2 regions of the Cobetia sp. BMC6 genome follow, and region 2 is predicted to be linked to the other one. Evidence: predicted binding sites of a transcription regulator. Region 2 holds the regulator's gene; the other holds the start of a gene.
What was found. The regulator sigma-54, encoded in region 2, starts transcription at its own class of promoters, with help from an activator protein. The targets are predictions, from matches to a motif close to TGGCACNNNNNTTGCTNT.
Positions count from the first base shown of each region.

Region 1: a site for sigma-54 is predicted at 8,085-8,102, ahead of glnL (nitrogen regulation protein NR(II)). Genes of this name have one in related genera too.

Region 1 is NZ_JAKUMF010000013.1:14,881-25,925, reverse strand. It holds gene MKZ40_RS16075 (nuclease-related domain-containing protein) at 1-727, shown strand, start outside; gene MKZ40_RS16070 (hypothetical protein) at 877-1,713, shown strand; gene MKZ40_RS16065 (BCCT family transporter) at 1,823-3,574, opposite strand; gene MKZ40_RS16060 (deoxyguanosinetriphosphate triphosphohydrolase) at 4,056-5,393, opposite strand; gene ntrC (nitrogen regulation protein NR(I)) at 5,565-6,974, opposite strand; gene glnL (nitrogen regulation protein NR(II)) at 6,971-8,065, opposite strand; gene MKZ40_RS16045 (DUF4124 domain-containing protein) at 8,329-9,021, opposite strand; gene glnA (glutamate--ammonia ligase) at 9,437-10,843, opposite strand.
Region 2 is NZ_JAKUMF010000002.1:109,885-120,929, reverse strand. It holds gene mlaD (outer membrane lipid asymmetry maintenance protein MlaD) at 1-158, opposite strand, end outside; gene mlaE (lipid asymmetry maintenance ABC transporter permease subunit MlaE) at 158-958, opposite strand; gene MKZ40_RS04730 (ATP-binding cassette domain-containing protein) at 955-1,875, opposite strand; gene MKZ40_RS04725 (calcium/sodium antiporter) at 2,179-3,123, shown strand; gene MKZ40_RS04720 (KpsF/GutQ family sugar-phosphate isomerase) at 3,222-4,277, shown strand; gene MKZ40_RS04715 (HAD hydrolase family protein) at 4,406-4,975, shown strand; gene lptC (LPS export ABC transporter periplasmic protein LptC) at 4,975-5,658, shown strand; gene lptA (lipopolysaccharide transport periplasmic protein LptA) at 5,767-6,345, shown strand; gene lptB (LPS export ABC transporter ATP-binding protein) at 6,349-7,089, shown strand; gene MKZ40_RS04695 (RNA polymerase factor sigma-54) at 7,323-8,771, shown strand; gene raiA (ribosome-associated translation inhibitor RaiA) at 9,423-9,731, shown strand; gene MKZ40_RS04685 (PTS sugar transporter subunit IIA) at 9,741-10,211, shown strand; gene rapZ (RNase adapter RapZ) at 10,349-11,045, shown strand, end outside.

The sequences.
Region 1 (11,045 bases), on a different contig from region 2:
GGCGCTCGGGCCGCTCATCACCTTGAGCCCGCTGGTCTACGGCATGGGGCGCATGGTGTTCGGTGAAGAGCAGAACTGGCTTGAGTGGGCCGCCTATGGTCTGGCCTGTGCGCTGTTCGTGCTGATCTTCGCGCTGCGCCTGACGCGTCACTTCCAGCGTATCCGCAAGCTCAAGCTGGGGCTGGCCTGCGAGCTGTCCATCGGTCAGGAACTCGACCAGCTCATCCGCCCGGAGCAGCTGACCAGCATGGTCTATCACGACGTGCCTGCCGAGGGCTTCCATATCGATCATCTGGTGGTCACCCCCGCTGGTGCCTACGCCATTCGCACCAAGGCGCGCTCACGGCCGTTGGATGCACTGGGCGCACTCAAGGATGAGGTCAAGCTCAAGGATGGTCGCCTGTACTTCCCGGGCTATCGCGAGCGCAAACCGCTGCGCGAGACACGTACCGCACGCGACTGGACGGCCGCCTGGCTGAAGCGTGAGTGCGGTGTCGAGGTTCCGGTACATGGCATCCTGGCCCTGCCGGGCTGGAAGATCATCCGCGAGGGAACACAGCGTGCCGAAGACCCGGATGTCGTCAATGGCGAGGGCCTGGCCGAGTGGCTGAGCACCCATTGCATGGCTCCCGAAGAGGGTTGCCCGACCCTGGATGACGCCCTCAAGCAGCGCATCAACGAAGCGATTCTCGACCGCGTTCAGGCCGAGCGCCTCGCCATAAACTGATCCTCCGCCATGCTCCGGCCCCTCGGAGCATGGCAGCGCCAGACAAAGGCTTGCCAAGGCGCCCCGCCCGGCGTTAAATACGCGCCGGTCCAGCCTTGGCAACCTTATCGCGCTATCGCAATGATGGCGCTCTTGACGACATATCCCGCATGAAACTCATCACCTTCGACGCTTTTCGTACCCTCGGCATCCCCGGTGTTCGTTATATCAAGCCGGAGCGCATGCTGGATCACCTCGACGAGATCCGCGCCGCCGACATCTTGCTGTTTCCCGAATACTGGCAGATCACCACTCTGGTCTACGGCCTCGGCAAACGCATCTTCCCCAGCCTGCCCAGCTACGCGATCGGCCACGACAAGGTCGAGCAGACGCGCGTCTTTCAGGCCATCTGCCCGGACAATATGCCGCCGACCGAGATTCGCGGCGCCAGCCGTCAGGCAATCGATGATATCGAGGCGCGCTTCGGCTACCCGCTGATCGTCAAGGAAGTCAAAAGCTCGATGGGTGTCGGTGTGAAGCTGATCCAGTCGCGTGGCGAACTGGAAGCGCATGCGGCGGAGCATCCGGTGCTGTATGCCCAGCCGCGCCTGGAGATCGACCGCGACCTGCGCATCGTGGTGGTAGGTGGCGAAGTCATCACCGCCTACTGGCGCGTCACGCCGCTGGGCGGCTATCGCTCCAATGTCAGTCAGGGTGGCGAGACGGACTACGACAATATTCCGGCCCCCGCCATCGCCCTGGCCCTGCACCTGGCCGAGGCATTGAGTGTTGATCATGCCGGCTTCGATATCGCGATGGTCGATGGCCACCCGATGATCTTCGAGTTCAACCGTCTGTTCGGCAATCAGGGCATCCAGGATAGCTCTCGACGCATCGGTGCCGCCATCGGTCGCTATCTGGCCCTCGACAATGACGACAAGGAACCGACGCCGCCGATCCTCACACCACGCCGCGTGCGCCGCGCGACACTCAAGGAAACCGGCTGACATCTTGCGGGCGCACGCCCCTGCCTGCCCTGAACGACAAGACGCCGCCCAATGGGCGGCGTCTTGTCGTCTGGTACTGGCCGCTCAACTGGCCAGCTGGCTCATCTCCTTACAGGCGCGAGGGGCGGCTGTGCGGGTCGCCTTCGATATGATCCTTGGGCGGGTCCTGCCGCGGCTTGCCTGCTGCCGGCACATCCTCGTCGGGGATTTCCCAGGTGCCTTCTTCGGTCCAGGGGTCATCCGCCGGGAATTCCTCGATATTGATTTCCTTGACCGTGTAATCCGGCTGGTAGCGCAGGTCATAGTGCGCGGCACGCACGATGGAGATGCACAGCATCAAGGCCACTGCCAATAGCGGCACCCCCCCGATGATGGAAGCCGTCTGCAGGGTCTCCAGCCCGCCGATGAACATCAGCACGATGGGCATGAACGACAGGGCGAAGGCCCAGAACAGGCGGTTCCAGCGCATCGGCTCTTCATCGACTTCCTTCTGGACCACAGCGGCCAGAATGTAGGAGATGGAGTCGAAGGTGGTCGCGGTGAAGATCAGCGCCAGCAGCGTGAAGGCGAAGATCACCACGTAGTCCAGCGGCAGCGTGTGCAGCATCGCGAAGATGGCCGCGGTCGGGCTCTGGTCATTGAGGATGGTGACCACGTCCAGCTCACCGGACAGCTGCAGGTAGAGGCCGTAGTTGCCCATCACCATGAAGAACAGGAAGCAGCCCATGGTGCCGAAGAACATCGAACCGGCGACCATGGCGCGGATGGTGCGGCCCCGCGAGATACGCGCGATGAACAGCCCCACGCTGGGCGCGAACACCAGCCACCAGGCCCAGTAGAAGATGGTCCAGTCCTGCGGGAAGTGCGTGTCCTCGAAGCCCTTGAACTCAGCGAACGGCTCAAGCCAGGTGGCCATGTGGATCAGATTGCTCATCACGCGGCCCAGCGCATCCAGACCGGTATTGGCCATGAACAGGGTCGGCCCCACGATGAAGATGAACAGCAACAGGCCGACCGCCAGCCAGAAGTTGATGTCTGACAGCAGCTTGATGCCCTTCTTGAGGCCCACGTAGGCGCTGTAGCCGAACAGGGCGGTACACACCAGCAGCACCACGATCTGCGTGGTCAGCGACTTGGGCACCCCGAACAGCTCGTGCACCCCCTCGTTGATCATCGGTGCCGCCAGCCCCAGGGTGGTCGCGCCGCCGCCCAGCATGCCGAAGACGAAGCTGATATCGATCAGCTTGCCCAGCCAGCCATGTGCCAGCTTTTCGCCCAGCACCGGCATCAGCGCCTCGGAAATCTTCAACACGCTGTGGTGACGCACGTAGTAGAAGTAGGCGATCGGCACGGCGGGGATCAGGTAGATCGCCCATGCCAGCGGGCCCCAGTGGAAGATGCCGTAGGCCGCGGCCCATTCCGCTGCCTCCGGTGTCTGGCCTTCCACATGGAATGGGGGCGACTGGTAGTAGTAGACCCACTCGATCATCGACCAGTACAGGATGGAGGCCCCGATGCCGGCGCAGAACAGCATCGCCGCCCACGACACGATGGAGAATTCAGGCTTCTCCTCGGCATCACCGAGCTTTATCTGACCGATGTCGCTGAAGATGATGTAGATCATGAAGCCGCCGGCCCCCACGCCGAGCAGCAGATAGAGCACACCGAGCTTGCTGGTGACGAAGTTCTTGGCCGCCGATACCCACATCGCGCCCTGCTCGGGGAAGATGACCAGGGGTAGCGTCACTGCCAACAGCAGGAAGATCGAACCGAAGAAGGTCGGCTTGTCGATCATGTCGAAGGGCTTTTCGGGCCGATCCCCCGCCGCCTTGGCGGATACCTTTCGGGTTTCCTTGCTCATATATAAGCCTCATTTATCGTTGTTGCCATGCATGATAACAGCTTATCATGAGTGATTGCGATACACGCATCCCCACTGCGTACAATCCTAGTACAACGATCCAAGCGCCTACGTAAAGATAATTTAACGCAAGCAAGTCATTTATTAGCGCCTGGCAGGCCTTGGCGCTCAGGGCCCAGAGAGGAACAGGAAGCACGACGACAGGGCTGGCAGCGACAGGCAAATCAGCAAGGAAGACACAGTCAGAACAAGCAGCACAGAGGTGGGCAGCCACAGAGGGGGAAGACGCAGAAAAGGCGCAGAGAAGGCAGCAGATGTCAGGCCGGACCGCAGGCATCCACCAGGGAACGGCACATCGCCGCTACCGCTCCCTGGCGGGAAATGATGAGGCTGAAAGTGATGAAGCCTGCAGTGGTCAAGCTTGGGTGAATAGGCATGAAGAGATCAGGCTTGAGATGATCGGGCTGATGGCGCCTCGCTCTCAGTCACCGCGCAGGCGCCCGCCCATCTCCTGGGCGAGGTCCACCGCGAAGTGGTCCGTCATGCCGCCGATGAAGTCGAGCATGCGCCGATAGCTGCGGTAGAGATCCCAATCCTTGGTCGGCGTGTTCTCGCCGATCAATGCCAGCACACGTTGATGCTTGAAGCTGGAACGCCCCGTGGTATGCAGCTCATGCGCAGCGCCGATGAAGGCCTCGAGCAGGATGCCCAGCGTGGTGTAGGCGCCGATCTCCAGCTTGGCCTTGCGCTCGTTACGGAAGATCTTCTGGCGCGCCAGATTCTTGGCTTCCCGCACGCCCCAGCCGAGGTCGGGGTGGCACAGGTCGAGCAGGTCTTCGCTGAGCGTACCGGCCAGCAGTTCCGTCTCGCGCTGGACGAAAGCCTCGGCGACATCATTGACGGCACGCTCCATCGCCGCGCCTCTCAGCGCCGCCACCTTGCGCCGCTGGGAAGTGCCGCGGGCGACCATCTCCTGATATTCGCGCGGCTCGCCACCGCTGATGCCGGTGAGAATCTCGAATACTTCCTCGAATTGCAGGATGCCCATCTCGAGGCCATCTTCCAGGTCCAGCAGCGCATAGCAGATGTCATCGGCGGCCTCGACCAGCCACGCCAGCGGGTGACGGCACCAGCGTCCATCGGCCCGTGCCAGCAGACCGCAACGCTCGGCGACCTGATCCAGCAGCACGCGCTCGCTCTGATAGCAGCCGAACTTGCCGCCCGCCGTGGCGTGCTCCACCGTCCACGGGTACTTGAGCAGCGTGCCCAGCGTCGCTGCCGTCAGGCGCATGCCGCCATGGAACTGGTTGTATTCGATCTGGGTGACGATGCGAAAGCCCTGGGCATTGCCTTCGTAGGTGAGCAGGTCCTCGCGCTCGGCATCGCTCAGCCCGGCCAGCCGACCGTGATCACTGGCGGCCTCGGCGGCGAACCAGTCACGGATGGCGTACTCCCCGGCATGCCCGAAGGGCGGGTTGCCGATGTCATGCCCCAGGCAGCCGGTCTGGACGATGACACCGAGATCCGACGGCGTGATCCAGTCGGGCAACTGCTCCTTGAGCTTCTCGCCGACCATCATGCCCAGCGAGCGGCCGACGCAGCCGACCTCCAGCGAGTGGGTCAGGCGCGTGTGGATGTGGTCGTTGTCGGTCAGCGGATGAACCTGGGTCTTGCGCCCCAGGCGACGGAAGGAACCCGCGAACACGATACGGTCGTGGTCCTTGTGGAAGGGAGTCCGCCCCATCTCACGCGATACGGTGCCCGGTGCGTCATGCAGGCGACTCGGTTCCAGCAGTCGCTCCCAGCTCATTGATGACATCAGGCAACTCCTTGGCAGGCGCCGAGTGCTGGCGCCGGCGAGCAGATAACAGGTGAATGACGCGCATGAAAAAAGAGAACAGGGATTGTGGCACCCTGTTCTCCTTGTCTCCAGCCCGCTCAAGTCATCCTCAGCTCGCCAAGATTGCCCTCGAACCCGCTCAGGCTATCCTCAGTCCTCGGCCAGCGCCGGCAACAGCACCTTGAGCTTGCGGGTCAGGGTGTTGCGCCCCCAGCCCAGCAGCTCGGCGGCTTCGCCCTTGCGACCACCGGTATGCTTGAGGGCCGTCTCGATCAGAATACGCTCGAAGTCGGGCACCGCTTCTTCCAGCAGATGGGTATGACCGGCGGCAAGCGCGCGGTCTGCCCACTCGCGGAAGGCACCACGCCAATCGCCGGAGGCCGCCTCGGTGCCGCTGGCATCTCGCAGCTCCGGCGGCAGGTCCTCGATCATCACTTCACGCCCCGAGGCCATCACCGTCAGCCAGCGACAGGTGTTCTCGAGCTGGCGCACGTTGCCCGGCCAGTCGAAGCGCGTCAGGTGTTTCTCCGCGGCCTCCGTCAGCACCTTGGGCTCGGTCGACAGCTCACGCGCGGCCTCGCCCAGGAAGTGACTCATCAGACGCGGGATGTCTTCGCGGCGCTCCGACAGGCGCGGCAGATGCACGCGAATCACGTTGAGGCGGTGGAAGAGATCCTCACGGAAACGCCCATCCTCGACCAGCTTTTCCAGGTGCTGGTGCGTCGCGGCGATGATGCGCACGTCGACCTTGACCGGCGTGATGCCACCGACACGATAGAACTCGCCATCGGCCAGCACGCGCAGCAGGCGAGTCTGGGTCTCGGCGGGCATGTCACCGATCTCATCGAGGAACAGCGTGCCGCCATCGGCCTGCTCGAAGCGCCCGCGGCGCAGCGCCGTGGCGCCGGTGAAGGCGCCCTTCTCATGGCCGAACAGCTCCGATTCCATCAAGTCCTTGGGAATCGCGGCCATGTTGAGTGCGATGAACGGCTTGGCGGCGCGCGGCGAGTGCTGATGCAGCGCCTGGGCCACGCGTTCCTTGCCGGTACCGGACTCGCCGTTGATCAGGACGGTGATATGCGACTGTGACAGGCGGCCGATGGCGCGAAAGACTTCCTGCATCGCCGGCGCTTCGCCGATGATTTCCTTGGTCAGTCCTTCCGGCACGGCGGCGGGTGCCTTGGATTCACGGGCATGTGCCACGGCGCGCCGTACCAGCGCCAGCGCTTCATCGACATCAAACGGCTTGGGCAGGTATTCGAAGGCGCCGCCCTGATAGGAAGCCACGGCGCTGTCGAGGTCGGAATGCGCCGTCATCACGATGACGGGCAGGTCCGGGTATTTCTCGCGCACGCGCGCCATCAGGTCGAGGCCATCGGTTCCGGGCATGCGGATATCGGTGATCAGGACATCCGGACACTGACGCATGATGCTGGCTTCGGCCTGGTCGGCACGCTCGAAGGTTTCCACCTCGAGGTCGGGTTGTGCCAGAGCGCGCTCCAGCACCCAGCGAATGGCGCGGTCGTCATCGACGATACAGACGCGGGCAGTCTCGCTCATGTGTGATCTCCAGAAGTGCCGGCTAGCGGAATGAGTAAACGGAATTCGGTATGGCCGGGGCGCGAGTCACACTCGATCAGCCCCTGATGCTGGTGCAGGATGCCCTGGGCGATCGACAGCCCGAGCCCTGAGCCTTCGGCGCGCCCCGAGACCATCGGGTAGAACAGCGTCTCGCGCAGGCTCTCCGGGATGCCGGGGCCGTTGTCGATGATCGCCAGCTCGCACACCAGTCGGTGGCGCTCATGGCCCAGCGTGAACTGACGACGAGCGCGGGTCCGCAGCGTGATCTCCCAGGGCGCCTCTTCGCCCTCGTGCGTATCCGGACGGGGCTGCTCGTTGAGCGCCTGGGTCGCGTTGCGTGCGATGTTGAGTACCGCCTGGATCAGCTGTCCTTCATCGCCGATGACCTCCGGGAGGCTCGGGTCATAGTCGGCCGTCAGCTTGATGTGATGCCCTTCCGCCGCCAGCAGGGAGCGCACCCGCTCGGTCACCGAGTGGATGTTGACCGGTGACTGCAGCGGTGGCCGGTTCGGCCCCAGCATGCGGTCGACCAGATCACGCAGGCGGTCCACCTCCTCGATGATGATGCGCGTGAATTCCACCATCTGCGGTTCGGGCAGGTCACGCTCGAGGAGCTGGGCAGCGCCACGAATGCCGCCGAGAGGATTCTTGACCTCATGCGCCAGCCCGCGTGTCAGCACCTTGACCGCCTCCTGGCGGGCGATCAGCGCTTCTTCGCGCGAGATCTGCATCAGGCGGTCACGCGGTTCTATCTCGACCAGCAATTCATCGGCGCTGATGGGCGTCGCGGTGAAATCCACCGTCAGCGCTTCATTGGCCGCGTTGATGATCTCGGCCTCACGCTGAGTGTAGGGATGCTGTTCCTCCAGCGCCTTGCGCAGCACATTGACCAGGGTGTCATCCAATCCGGACATGTTGTCGGGCGTACTGCCCTTCACGCGCACCAGACTCACCGCCAGCAACGTCTCCGCGGCGGGATTCATCCAGACCATCTGCAGTTGTGAGTCCAGCACCACCACGGCAGTGTTGAGGTGTTCGAGCAGTCGTTGATGCATGGGTTTGTTCGCCATCTGCAGTACGTCTCCCTGTTCTGCAATAACCGCGCCAGTCTGGTGCAGGCACCGAGAACACGGCGTCCGATGCTGTGCAACCATTTCGGCCCCCTCATATTGGCACCAAAATGGTGCAGGCGAGAAATCGCGCTCGAGCTCGTGTTGCTTCACTCCGCCATCAGGCAAACCGATATCGACTGGCCCAGACACGAAAAAGCCGCCCGAAGGCGGCCTGTCAGCCAAGGAGAAACGCGAGATGAAAGAAGGCCGCCCAGACGCTGCTAGCCTCCGCCAGCATTGGCAGGATTGTTGGGATTGCGAGGCAGATTGACGCTGGCGCGTTGCACATAGACCACCTTCGGCTCGCTGGTCTGGCGTACGCGGCCGGTGGAATCCAGCAACTCCGCCTGGATGACATGCTTGCCACGCTCCAGCGCCGGCACCATGAAGACGGTACTGTGCATGGCGGATTGAGACGGCGCGCCATCCACGGTCACGCGCACCTTGTCTTCCGGACGCAGCTTGGGCTCGATCCCCAGGCGTACCGCCAGATTGCCCGCCTGCCCGGTCTGCAGCGTTTCCTCGTTGGACGGGCTCTGGATGGTGAAGGTGGTATAGCCACGGAAAGCCACATCCACCGCAGGCGCCCGGGTGCGGGTGCTCTCGCTGGATGAGGAAGAGCTCACGCGCGACGGCGTGCTGCGCCGCGGCGGCAGGGATTCTGTCGACGGCACCACGCTGAGCGGCGTCAGCTGCACCTTGCTGCCGCCCGCAGGCTGATCACTGAAGACCACGTTGCCGTTGGCATCGACGTGGCGATAGACCTGGGCCGCCTGAAGATCGAACGACAGGCTCGTCAGCATCAGCGTCGCTGCCAGCAGCAGGCACTGCAGTGGCTCGGGGCGCGCTGCTGGCAGTGCACGCGAGTCCGTCGCGGGGTTCGCGACGCGCAGGGAGGATACGAAGGGCCACATCCGAAGATTCCTGAAGAGAGTCATGGGAGGCCAGAAGCCGCAGGCAGCTCCAGCGGGATTGGGTCTATCGGCAGGCGATCCTGCTGCCTGATGACAAGGCTAACAAGTTACAAAGCTTACCGCGTTGATGCCAGCATTTGGGGCCCTCGACAAGACGCCTGTGGGCATTGACTGTCACGCAAGGCTACCACCGCGCCCTGCAGGTCTGTCATCAGCATGGCCGATATCAGGGAAAAGGATCAGAGCAAAGAGTCAGAACGAAAAACAGGGCCACACCTGTCGGTATGGCCCTGCTGTCGTCATCGTCCGGGGCTTGCCTCCACCTGGAAGGCACCCCGTCAGATGGCGTGGCTAGCGAATGGCTGCCTCAACCTCTGCAGCGCCTGGACGCTGCTGTACTTAGGCGTTGCAGTGCTTAGACGCTGTAGTACATGTCGAATTCGAGCGGGTGAGTCGCCATGCGCAGGCGCTGGACATCTTCGCCCTTCAGCTCGAGGTAGGCATCGATCATGTCGTCGGTGAAGACGCCGCCCTGGGTCAGGAACTCACGATCGCCGTCCAGCGCGGTCAGGGCCTGTTCGAGGCTCTCGGCCACGGTCGGGATGGACTTGGCTTCTTCGGCCGGCAGGTCGTAGAGATTCTTGTCCATCGCGTCGCCCGGGTGGATCTTGTTCTTGATACCGTCGATACCGGCCATCAGCATCGCGGAGAACGCCAGGTACGGGTTGGCCGTCGGATCCGGGAAACGCGCCTCGACACGCTTGCCTTTCGGGCTGGCAGTGTACGGAATGCGGATGGAAGCGGAACGGTTGCGGGCAGAGTAGGCCAGCATGACCGGCGCTTCGAAGCCCGGCACCAGACGCTTGTAGGAGTTGGTGGACGCATTGGTGAAGGCGTTCAGGGCACGAGCGTGCTTGATGATGCCGCCAATGTAGTAGAGGGCCATTTCGGACAGACCCGCGTACTCGTCACCGGCGAACTGGTTGTCGCCATCCTTCCAGAAGGACTGGTGAACGTGCATGCCGGAACCGTTGTCACCGACCAGCGGCTTGGGCATGAAGGTCGCGGACTTGCCGTAGGCGTGAGCCACGTTGTGGATCACGTACTTGAGTTCCTGAACCTCATCGGCCTTCTTGACCAGGGTATTGAACTTGACGCCGATCTCGTTCTGGCCGGCGTTCGCCACTTCGTGGTGGTGAACTTCGACTTCCTGACCGATGGCTTCCAGGGTGTTGCACATGGCAGCACGGATATCGTGGAAGCTGTCGATCGGCGGGACCGGGAAGTAGCCGCCCTTCAGACGCGGACGGTGACCCAGGTTGCCGCCTTCCGGCGTGGAATCGGTCGCCCAGGCACCTTCTTCGGAAGAGATCTTGAACATGGAACCGTTCATCTCGTTCTTCCAGTGCACTTCGTCGAAGATGAAGAATTCCGGCTCCGGACCGAAGAAGGCGGTGTCGCCCAGACCGGTAGACTTCAGGTATTCCTCGGCGCGCTTGGCGACGGAGCGCGGATCGCGCTCATAGCCCTGCATGGTGGCCGGCTCGATGACGTCGCAGCGCAGCACCAGGGTGGTGTCTTCGGTGAACGGGTCGAGGAAGGCAGTGCCGTCGTCCGGCATCAGGATCATGTCGGATTCGTTGATGCCCTTCCAACCTTCGATGGAGGAACCATCGAACATCTGGCCGTTCTCGAAGAATTCCTCATCCACTGCACGCGCCGGGATGGAGACGTGCTGCTCCTTGCCCTTGGTGTCGGTGAAGCGCAGATCAACCCACTTGACTTCGTGTTCTTCAATCAGGGCAAGTGTCTTCTCAGCCATGGTAATTCTCCGATGGAGCCGGCGGCTCTGGTTACAGTTGGTGTCAGCGTTGTCTGGGGTTATTGCTCTATTTTGTAAGCCTTTTCTCTCATGGTCGGCGTCGTTATGCCAGCCATCAGACAGGATGCTCTAACAATGCAGCGAGCGTGCCAGAATGGCGCACGCCGCATCGTCGATTTCAGTAAGATCATGAATATGCTGA
Region 2 (11,045 bases):
AGGCTTCCGATCCCTGAGAAGTTGGCATTGAGCACGAAGGTGTCATCGGCCTGCTGGAACGTGACGCCGCTGACACGCAGCCCCAGGAAGACCATTCCCAGGAAACCAGCGAGTATGAACAGGCCCACGCCGAACTCGAGCATGCGGGTACGTTTCATCAAATCTCTCCGAACATGACGGCCGTGAGGACAAAGTCGAGTCCCAGCACCGCCAAAGATGAATAAACCACGGTACGTGTGGTGGCGCGCGAAATGCCTTCCGAGGTAGGGATCAGGTCATAGCCCTGGAAGACGGCGATCCAGCTGACCACCAGCCCGAAGACCAGTGACTTGATGACGCCATTCATGACATCACCGATGAAATCGACGTTCGACTGCATGCTGCTCCAGTAGGCGCCCTCGTAGATGCCCAGCCAGTCGACCCCCACCAGCTTGCCGCCCCAGATCCCCACGACACTGAAGCCGATGGTCAGCAGCGGCAGCGAGACGAACCCGGCCCACAGGCGCGGCGCGACGATGCGCTTGAGCGGATCGACGCCGATCATCTCCATGCTGGTCAACTGCTCGGTGGCCTTCATAAGGCCGATCTCCGCCGTCAGCGCCGACCCCGCACGCCCGGCGAACAGCAAGGCCGCGACCACAGGTGCCAGCTCACGCAGCAGTGACAGCGACACCATCTGCCCCAGCGCCTCCTCGGCACCGAAACCGACCAGAATGGTGTAGCCCTGCAGCGCCAGCACCATGCCGATGAACAGCCCCGAGACCAGCACGATGGCCAGCGACAGCACACCGACGAAGTGCATCTGCCGCATCCACAGGCCGATGCCCTCACGGGACGGGATGCCGATACCGGCCTGCACCAGCAGCATGCCGGCACGCCCGATGGCCGCGATCACGTCGATGCTGCTGCGGCCCAGTGACGTGATGGCCCCGAGCGGGCCACGATTCAGACCACTCATGACTCTCTCCTGCGGGTTGCCGCTTCGCGACCATCGAGAATGTCGCCGGCGAAGTCCGGGGCGGGGTAATGGAAGGGCACCGGGCCATCCGGCTTACCGTGGATGAACTGGGCCACGCGCGGGTCCGATTCGGCGTTCAGCGCCTCGGGGGTACCCTGCGCCATCACCTTGCCATCGGCGATCACATAGACGTAATCGGCGATGGTCAGCGTTTCCTTGATGTCGTGCGAGACCACCAGCGCCGTCATGCTCAGCGCATCGTTGAGGCGCCGGATCAGATTGACCAGCACGCCCATCGAGATGGGGTCCTGCCCGGCGAACGGCTCGTCGTACATGATGAGGTCCGGGTCCAGCGCGATGGCTCGCGCCAGCGCGACACGCCGTGTCATGCCGCCGGAGAGTTCGGCCGGCATCAGTTCACGCGCGCCGCGCAGCCCGACGGATTCGAGCTTGATCAGCACGATGTCACGAATCATCGCATCGGGGAGGTCGGTGTGGACGCGCAACGGGAAGGCGACGTTCTCGAACACGCTCAGGTCGGAGAACAGGGCACCGCTCTGAAACAGCATGCCCATGCGACGGCGCATGCGAAACAGCTCGCGCCGCGACAGGCCATGCACGTGCAACCCGGCGATCTCGACGCGCCCCGCCGAGGGCGTCAACTGGCCGCCGATCAACTTGAGCAGTGTCGTCTTGCCGGTACCGGAAGGCCCCATGATGGCGGTTATCTTGCCACGCGGGATCTTGAGGTCGATGCCGGAGAATATCTCGCGTTCTCCACGGGTGAACCGCAGGCCTTCGACACGAATCAGGGCGTCATCGAGATTGATCTCGCCTGCCGCGCCGCGTGAAGAAGCCTGCGCATCCTGGCCGTCCGCACCCGTCCGGGTTGCGGTCTGACCGGGCAAATCAGTCATAGAAGCATCCGCTGTGAGGGACCTTCGCCGTGACAAGCCACACGCAGTCGGCTCGTGAACAGGACGAATGTCCGAGTCATGGGATCCAAGGATCAAGTTAGTTAGCGAACATCGTATCCGAACCCACCCCTGCGCCGCCAGTCTCATCAAGGCAACAGAGCCGTGCCGCGGGGAGCGACACGGTCAGCAATGCGCTCAACAATGGGAACACGGCCACTGCCTTGCAAAGGATTGGGGGGATGCGTTTAATGGCGCGGTTCCCGGCGATACGCCACCGCCCTGCCCCCTGCCCCGAGAGTTCTGATGCTATATCCCATCCTCGCAGTCGTCATCGGCCTGATTGGCCTTGTCTGGAGTGCTGATCGCTTCATCGAAGGAGCCGCGGCCACTGCGTGGCGCGCCGGGATGAGCAAACTGCTGATCGGGATGACGATCGTCTCGGTCGGCACCTCTGCCCCCGAGATCGTCGTCTCCATCATGGCCTCTCTTGATGGCACTCCGGATATCGCGACCGGCAATGCGCTTGGCTCCAACATCGCCAATATCGGCCTGGTGCTCGGCGTCACGGCGCTGATCGCCCCGATTCCGGTGCATTTCGGGCTGGTGCGCCGCGAGCTGCCGCTGCTGCTGGCGGCCACGGCGCTGGGCGGTTATGCGCTGTCCAACAGCGGGCTTGAGCGTCTCGATGGCATCCTGTTGCTGGCCCTGCTGGTCTTCACGCTGGTGTGGCTGTTCAAGGTCGACTCGCCAAGCGAGACGGAAAGCCAGGATGACGTACCCGAGATGAGCACCGGACGCGCCATCTTCTGGCTACTGGTCGGTCTGACGGTATTGATCGCCAGCTCGCGTGCGCTGGTGTGGGGGGCGACCGACATCGCCCAGGCACTCGGCGTGCCGGAATTGATCATCGGCCTGACCGTGATCGCCATCGGCACCAGCCTGCCGGAACTGGCCGCCAGCGTGGCCAGCGCCCTCAAGCGCCATCACGACATCGCCATCGGCAACGTCATCGGCTCCAACCTGTTCAACATCCTTGCCGTGCTGCCCGTGCCGGGCCTGCTGGCGCCGGGTCCGGTGGATGGCAGCGCCATCAGCCGTGACTATCCGGTGATGCTGGGGCTGACGCTGCTGCTGGCCGCGTTGCTCATCTGGCAGCGCCGTGGGCGCATCGGCCGTGGCCCGGGTGTTATCCTGCTCGCCGGCTATCTGGCCTACACGGCCTGGCTTGCCATCAGCCTGACTCGCTGACGGCAGCGTCTTCATCATCGTTTGCCACGCCGCCGCGCGGGATACACGCCCTTTCCGCGCGGCCTGAGCCCTGGCCAACCACAGGCAACAATTCGATCATGACAGAGCCTTCCAGCACTCCACACGCCACCGCACCTGGCGCCTCAGCATCCAGCCAGTCCGCCGCCGCTGATGAGACTCCGGCCAGCCAGGCGGATTTTCGCGCCAGCGCCCGTCGCACCTTCGCCATCGAAGAGGCGGCCATCGCCGCGCTCGAAAGCCATCTCGATGACGACTTCGACCGCGCCTGTCAGCTGATGCTCGCCACCAAGGGCCGCGTCATCGTGACCGGCATGGGCAAATCCGGCCATGTCGCCAGCAAGATCGCCGCCACCCTGGCCAGCACCGGCACCCCGGCCTTCTTCGTCCACCCCGGTGAAGCCAGCCATGGCGACCTGGGCATGATCACGCCGGCCGATGTGGTACTGGCGCTGTCCAACTCCGGAGAGACCGCCGAAGTCACTGCGCTGCTGCCGCTCTTGAAGCGCATGGGCACCCCGCTGGTCTCGATGACCGGCAAACCCGGCTCGACCCTGGCGCGTGATGCCGAGGCGCATCTGGACACCAGCGTTGCCCAGGAAGCCTGTCCGCTGAACCTGGCACCCACCGCCTCGACCACCGCTGCGCTGGTGATGGGCGACGCCCTGGCAGTGGCACTGCTGGAGGCCCGCGGATTCACTGCCGAGGAATTCGCCCTTTCCCACCCGGGCGGCAGCCTGGGTCGCCGCCTGCTGCTGCGAGTCCAGGACGTGATGCATCATGGCGACGCCCTGCCGCGCGTGGCACTCGGCAGCCCGCTGCGCGATGCGCTGCTCGAGATCACACGTCAAGGCATGGGCTTCACCTGCGTGATCGATGGTGACGACCACCTGGTCGGCGTCTATACCGATGGTGACCTGCGCCGCACACTCGACCAGCACGGCGATCTGCGCGCGCTGAAGGTCGATGATGTCATGACCCGCGGCGGCAAGACCGTGCGTGCCAGCATGCTGGCTGCCGAAGCGGTGCGTATCATGGAAGAAAACCGCATCAGCGTTCTGGTAGTCTGTGACGAGGATGAGCACCCCATCGGAGCCATCCATATGCACGGCCTGCTGGCCAGCGGCGTGATCTGAACTCCCGCGGGCGTTCGCTGTCTCTGTTCGACGGCAGATCGTCCCGACAGTAGACGCTACCGCTCAACGCCCATCAGCGCCGTTCACAGGACAGCGTCAAGCATGCACGGAGTGCGAGGAGAAAGACCATGAGCGACACGAATTCCCTGAGCGAAGAATATCCGCAGGACATCATCGACCGCGCACGCCGCGTGCGCCTGCTGGCGCTGGATGTCGATGGCGTGCTCACCGACAACCGCCTGCACTACGATGCCAACGGTGTCGAGACCAAGTCCTTCCACGTCCAGGATGGCCATGGCCTCAAGCTGGTGCTGCGCAGTGGCGTTCGCGTCGCGCTGATCACCGGCCGCAGCTCACCGATGGTCGAGCGTCGCGCCAAGGAATTGGGCATTCAGGATGTCATCCAGGGCCGTGAAGACAAGCTGGTCGCGCTGACCGACCTGTGCCGCGAGCACGGGATCGAGCTGGAAGAGGTCGCCTATTGTGGCGATGACCTGCCGGACCGCGAGGCCATTCGTCGTGTCGGTCTCGGCGTCAGCGTGCCCAACGCCATGGCCTACGTGATGAGCGAGGCCAACTGGGTCACCTCACGCCAGGGCGGCGATGGCGCCGTACGCGAGCTCTGTGATCTGCTGCTCAAGGCACAGGGCCACTGGGCCTCGGTGCTGGATACCTACCTGCAGGAGTCGCGCCCCTGATGTTACGTCTGCCCCGCCCTTCTCCGCGTCTCTGGCTGATGCTGCTGTTGCTGCTCGTCGGTGGCGTGCTGGCGCTGATCGAGCAGCGCAACAGCCTGGAATCGACCGTCAATGTCGAGGTCGACAGCAGTGAGCCGGATTACTATCTCGACGGGGCAGACATGACACGCTTCGATGCGCGCGGCGTGGCGATCCAGTCCATGAGCTCGCCGCATATCGAGCATACGCCAGGCGATGACGTGACCCGGGCGCAGACCCCGAAGATTCGCACCAACGACAGTGAAGACCGCCGCTGGTATGCCACGGGGGACAGTGGCGTGTTGAGCGCCGGCGGCGACACCTTCACTCTCGAGGGCAATGCCAGACTGCGCCAGCCCGATGACCGCTGGACCCTCGATACCGATGTTCTGCACTACAGCCGTGATCAGAATCGCGCCTGGAGTGACGTGCCGGTCGTGATCACCCAGAATGGCCAGCATGTCGAAAGCGACAGCTTCAGCGCCGACCTCTCCCGGGATTCCGCCGTGCTGCAGGGCCGCGTGCGCAGCGTCCTGCAACCCGGCACGGGCCAGAGCGAGGCCAGCAAGGAAGCCGAGCGCATCGACTCGGGCACCGACAGCACCACTACCGATGACGGGCGCATCAACAGCACCTTCGAGGCAGCGCCTGCCAGCGGTGAATGAACCTGCCGGGCTGGCCGTCGCGCCATGACCCGCGCCGCAACACCTTCTTCCCTGCCGCTCGATGGCATCATTGCTCGGGCGGCGACCCCGTCATGCCAAGGAGCCACCATGACCTCCCCGACTCGCAAGCCCTTGACGGCCTGTCGCCAGACCCTCAACAGCGGTGTCATGGCGCTCTGCCTGGCACTGGGCATGTCCACCTTCGCCCCGGCCTCCATGGCGCTGGACAGCGATGCCAGCCAGCCGATCAACATCGCCGCGGACGCCCTGTCTCTCGATGACAAGGCCGGCACAGCCACCTACACCGGCCAGGTGGAGATGCGCCAGGGCAGCATGAAGCTCGATGCCAGCCGCGTCGATATCAGCCGCGCCGGCAGCGGCGAGATCTCGCTGGTCAAGGCCACCGGCAAGCGTGCCTACCTGGAACAGCAACCCGCACCCGACGAGAAGCTGGTCAAGGGCTGGGCCGACACCATCCGCTATCATGCGCTGGAGCGCCGCGTGGAGCTGGTCGGCAATGCGCGTCTCGAGAAAGGCGATGACACCTTCGAAGGCGGCTACGTGGAGTATTTCCTCGACAAGCGCCAGGTGAACGCCAACAACAGCAAGACGGCACAGCAGACCGAAGGCGGTCGCGTACACATGACTTTGACGCCGCGCGGCGCCAATGCCAGCAAGGAAAACTGAGTCATGACTGCTGCTACCCCGCGTACGCTGAGCGCTCGCCATCTGGCCAAGGCCTACAAGGGCCGCAAGGTGGTCAAGGACATCTCGCTTGAGATCCGCCAGGGTGACATCGTCGGCCTGCTGGGCCCCAACGGCGCCGGCAAGACGACCTCGTTCTACATGATCGTCGGGCTGGTGCGCGCCGATGCCGGCAACGTCTCCATCGACGACAAGGACCTTTCCGCTGCCGCCATGCATCAACGCGCACGCGCCGGCATCGGTTATCTGCCGCAGGAGGCGTCGATCTTCCGCAAGCTGTCGGTGGCCGACAACATCATGGCGATTCTGGAAACCCGCAAGGATCTGGATCGCAATGGCCGCAAGGCACGTCTTGAAGAGTTGCTCGAGGAATTCAGCATCACGCATATTCGTGCCAGTGCCGGCATGAGCCTGTCCGGCGGGGAGCGTCGTCGGGTCGAGATTGCCCGTGCACTGGCCACCGAGCCGGACTTCGTACTGCTCGATGAGCCCTTCGCCGGCGTCGACCCCATCTCGGTGGGCGAGATCAAGAGCATCGTGCGTCAACTGCGTGACCGTGGCATCGGCGTGCTGATCACCGACCACAACGTGCGCGAGACACTCGATATCTGTGACACCGCCTATATCGTCGGCGATGGTCAGATCATCGCTCACGGTGACGCGGACTCCATCCTGGCCAACCAGCAGGTACGCGACGTCTACCTGGGCCACGAGTTCACGCTCTAGGGCCAGCGGATGCGCTGAGCCCTCCCACGGCGAAAGCTTCATAAGCCGCTGCGTGATTTTATCGCGTAGCGGCTTTTTCATGTCTGACATCAGGCGCATGCATGACGTCCATACCACCTTGGTGTAAACATGGCATGCAAGTTGCTTGAATATTCACTGCAACCACTTGTCAGTGGCCCGAGTCACGGTATAGCGTAGTAAGCACGTTCCTTTGCCGTGAATTGACTGACTCCATGAAACCCACCCTGCAACTCCGCCTCGGCACCTCGCTGACCATGACGCCGCAGCTTCAGCAAGCGATCCAGCTGCTGCAGCTGTCGACGCTCGACCTGCGTCAGGAGATTCAGCAAGCCCTCGAGTCCAACCCCATGTTGGAGCTCGACGAGGACTACGAGTCGCTGGATGTCATAGAGACACAGGATACGAGCGAGATTTCCACTGCCGACTCCTCGAGCGAGATTCCCGAGGAATACCCCCTCGACAGTGACTGGTCGGACCTCTACCAGGACCACGCCGGTAGCCTGACCAGCTCCGGCAGTGGCAGCGGGAGCGAAGAAGGGCCGGACTTCGATCGCAATACCAGCGTCGAGAGCCTGCAGGACCACCTGCGCTGGCAGCTGGCGATGACCGACCTCGATGGCCGTGAACGCCAGATGGCGGAGAGCCTGATCGATGCCGTCGACGGTGCCGGTTACCTGAGCCTGTCACTCGATGAGCTGGTCGATGGTCTGCGCGGCCAGGGCCTGCCCGGCCTCAAGGCCTCCGAGCTCGAGCAGGTACTGCTGCGTCTGCAGCAGTTCGACCCGACCGGCGTCTTCGCCCGCGACCTGCGCGAGTGCCTGCTGCTGCAACTGGCGCTGCTGCCGGATGATCTGCCGCTGCTGGCGCAGGCGCGTCGCCTGGTACGTCAATTCCTCGAGGCACTGGGCAACGATGATCGCAAGCTGCTCAAGCGCCGACTGAGCCTTGACGATGACGAGCTGGATCACGTCATCCGCCTGGTGCGCGCGCTCGATCCGCGTCCGGCATCCGCCTGGGGCGAGCCCGCCAGCGATTACGTGATCCCTGATCTACTGGTGCGTCATACCCGCCACGGCTGGCAGGTCGAGCTCAACCCGGAAGCGCTGCCCAAGCTGCGCATCCAGCCGGAATACGCCGCACTGATCAAGCGTGCCGACAAGTCCGCCGACAACACCTTCCTCAAGGACAACCTGCAGGAAGCGCGCTGGCTGATGAAGAGCCTGTCATCACGCAATGACACCCTGCTCAAGGTCGGCCGCGAGATCATGGCGCGCCAGATCGACTTCCTCGAGCAAGGCGAGGAAGGCATGAAGCCACTGATTCTGGCCAACATCGCCGAAGTGGTCGAGATGCACGAATCGACCATCTCGCGGGTCACGACCCAGAAATACATCCACACCCCGCGCGGCGTCTTCGAGCTCAAGTTCTTCTTCTCGAGCCAGGTCGGTGGCAGCGGCAGTGGCGACGCCCACTCAAGCACCGCCATTCGTGCCCGCATCCGCAAGCTGATTGCGGAAGAGCCGGCTCGCAAGCCTCTCTCCGACTCACGCCTGGTCGACCTGCTCGCCAGCGATGGCATCGAGGTCGCACGCCGTACCGTGGCCAAGTATCGCGAAGCGATGGGCATCCCATCCTCCAGCGAGCGCAAGCGTCTGGCCTGATGTGTCATCTGCGGCTGCCATGCGCCTGGTCTCCCTCCTATCATGGCCGTTGCCGCCAACCTCAAACGCTGGTTTTCTCTCTCACCAGCCTCTGACATTACTGACACCGGCGCGCCTGTCGCGCGCCCTGTCATTCCGTCAACCGCTCGTCAATGGCCCATCATGGCGCGCAGGATGATGGCAAAAATCCATCATTCCGGCTGCATCATTTACCGTCAATCGCATGTTTTTAAAGTCACTTTTAGCCGTATTGCACCGGGATGTCACTCGGTGATCCTTCCGGCACGCTGCTTGCTCCACGCAACCCAAGCGCCTGAAAGGCGGCGTACATGCAGGGATTGGCGACGAAAACCCGTCTTCTTGCGCGCCTTTCATGCACCACCCTTCAAGCGTGACCTTGAAGTCCATTCCGTTACCCCTCACTGAGTTGAAGACAAGCACTGAGCCACGATGCAGCGCAGCGTTGATCTTTGCGCAAAGCTTGGGCATTGTCGGTACAGACGCTCACGACATCTGACGCCGCTGGCAAGGGCGCGAAAACATCGCCAGACGGTGGTCGTCAAGCCTGTTGCAGAGCGTCCGATCAGGGTTTGCTCGTAGTCAAAAAGGGTTACAATTGAATGGCAACCCGCTGGATAAAGGAGCGTGTCCATGCAAGTGAATATCACCGGGCATCATGTGGAACTTACCGATCCTCTCCGCGATTACGTCAACGAGAAGCTCGCTCGCCTCGAACGGCATTACGACAACATCACCAATGTTCAGGTGACACTGTCGATCGAGAAGGAGCGCCAGCAGGCTGCCTGCACCTTGCACGCAGCAGGCGCTGACCTCCACGCCCTGGCAGAAGACCCCAACATGTACGCTGCCATCGACGCGCTCGCCGACAAGCTGGATCGCCAGCTGGTCAAACACAAGGAAAAGTCCCAGGCTCGTGCTCAGGGCACCGGGACCCGTTGACCTTCAGCCATGACACTTGATCAGATCCTTCCCCCCGAGCGCACCCTTTACGGTGTCCCCGGGGGGAGCAAGAAGCGGGTGCTTGAATTCTTCAGCACCTTCATCGCACAGAACATTCCCAGCCTGGATAGCCAGGAAGTCTTCTCGCGCCTGATCGGGCGCGAGAGACTGGGGTCGACCGGCATCGGCCACGGTGTGGCCGTGCCCCATGCACGCAGCCCGCATTGCAAGACACCAATCGCTGCGTTTCTGAAGCTCGGTGAACCCATCGACTTCGATGCCATCGACGGAGAACCCATCGATCTGCTATTCGTGCTGCTGGTGCCTGAGGAAGCGGACGAGACCCATCTGACGCTGCTCGGGCAGGTCGCGGAATTGCTCAATTCCCCGACCAATCGCTCGGCCCTGCGCCAGGCAGACAGCCAGCGTGCACTCTTTGAGGCATTGACCCAAGCCATCGCCGAATTACCGGCGCGCTGAATCACAGGCCCGGACATCGTCCGGGCTTTCGTCTTGCTGGCCTCCCATCGGCCGACGTACAGCGCACTGATAGCGGGCAACCTTCTGCCCCACCCCTGCATTCTTTCGACGTTGACCTCGCCCTTGGAGAGCACTTCATGAAGATCGTGATCATCAGCGGCCGCTCCGGCTCCGGGAAATCCATCGCTCTCCAGGCGCTGGAAGACATTGGCTACTATGCCATCGACAATCTGCCCGGCATGCTGCTGGCGCCACTGGTCGATCAGCTCGAACAGGACAGCCCGGCACGCCGACGTATCGCGGTCTCCATCGATGCCCGCAACCTGCCGGAAGCCTTGACCCGCTTCCCCGAATTGCTCGACAACGTCCGCCAGAGTGGCATGGACGTGCAGGTCGTCTACCTGACCACCGATTCGCGAGTGCTGCTGGAACGCTACTCGGCGACCCGGCGTCGTCACCCTCTGACGCGCGACAACGACCACACCCTGGCCGAGGCCATCGAGATCGAGCAGAAGACGCTCGCCCCGATTCGCCAGAAGGCCGATCTGGTCATCGACTCGACCAACCTGAGCGTGCACGACCTGCGCTCGCGGATCACCGAGCAGGTCGCCCAGCACAGCTCTCGCCACCTGACGCTGACCTTTGAATCCTTCGGCTTCAAGCATGGCGTGCCGACCGACGCCGACATGGTGTTCGATGCCCGCTGCCTGCCCAACCCGTACTGGGACATCAATCTGCGCGGCGATACCGGTCGCGATGACAGCGTGGCCGAATTCCTGCAGCGCTACCCCACCGTCCAGGCGATGCATGACGATATCGCCGGCTGGCTGGAAC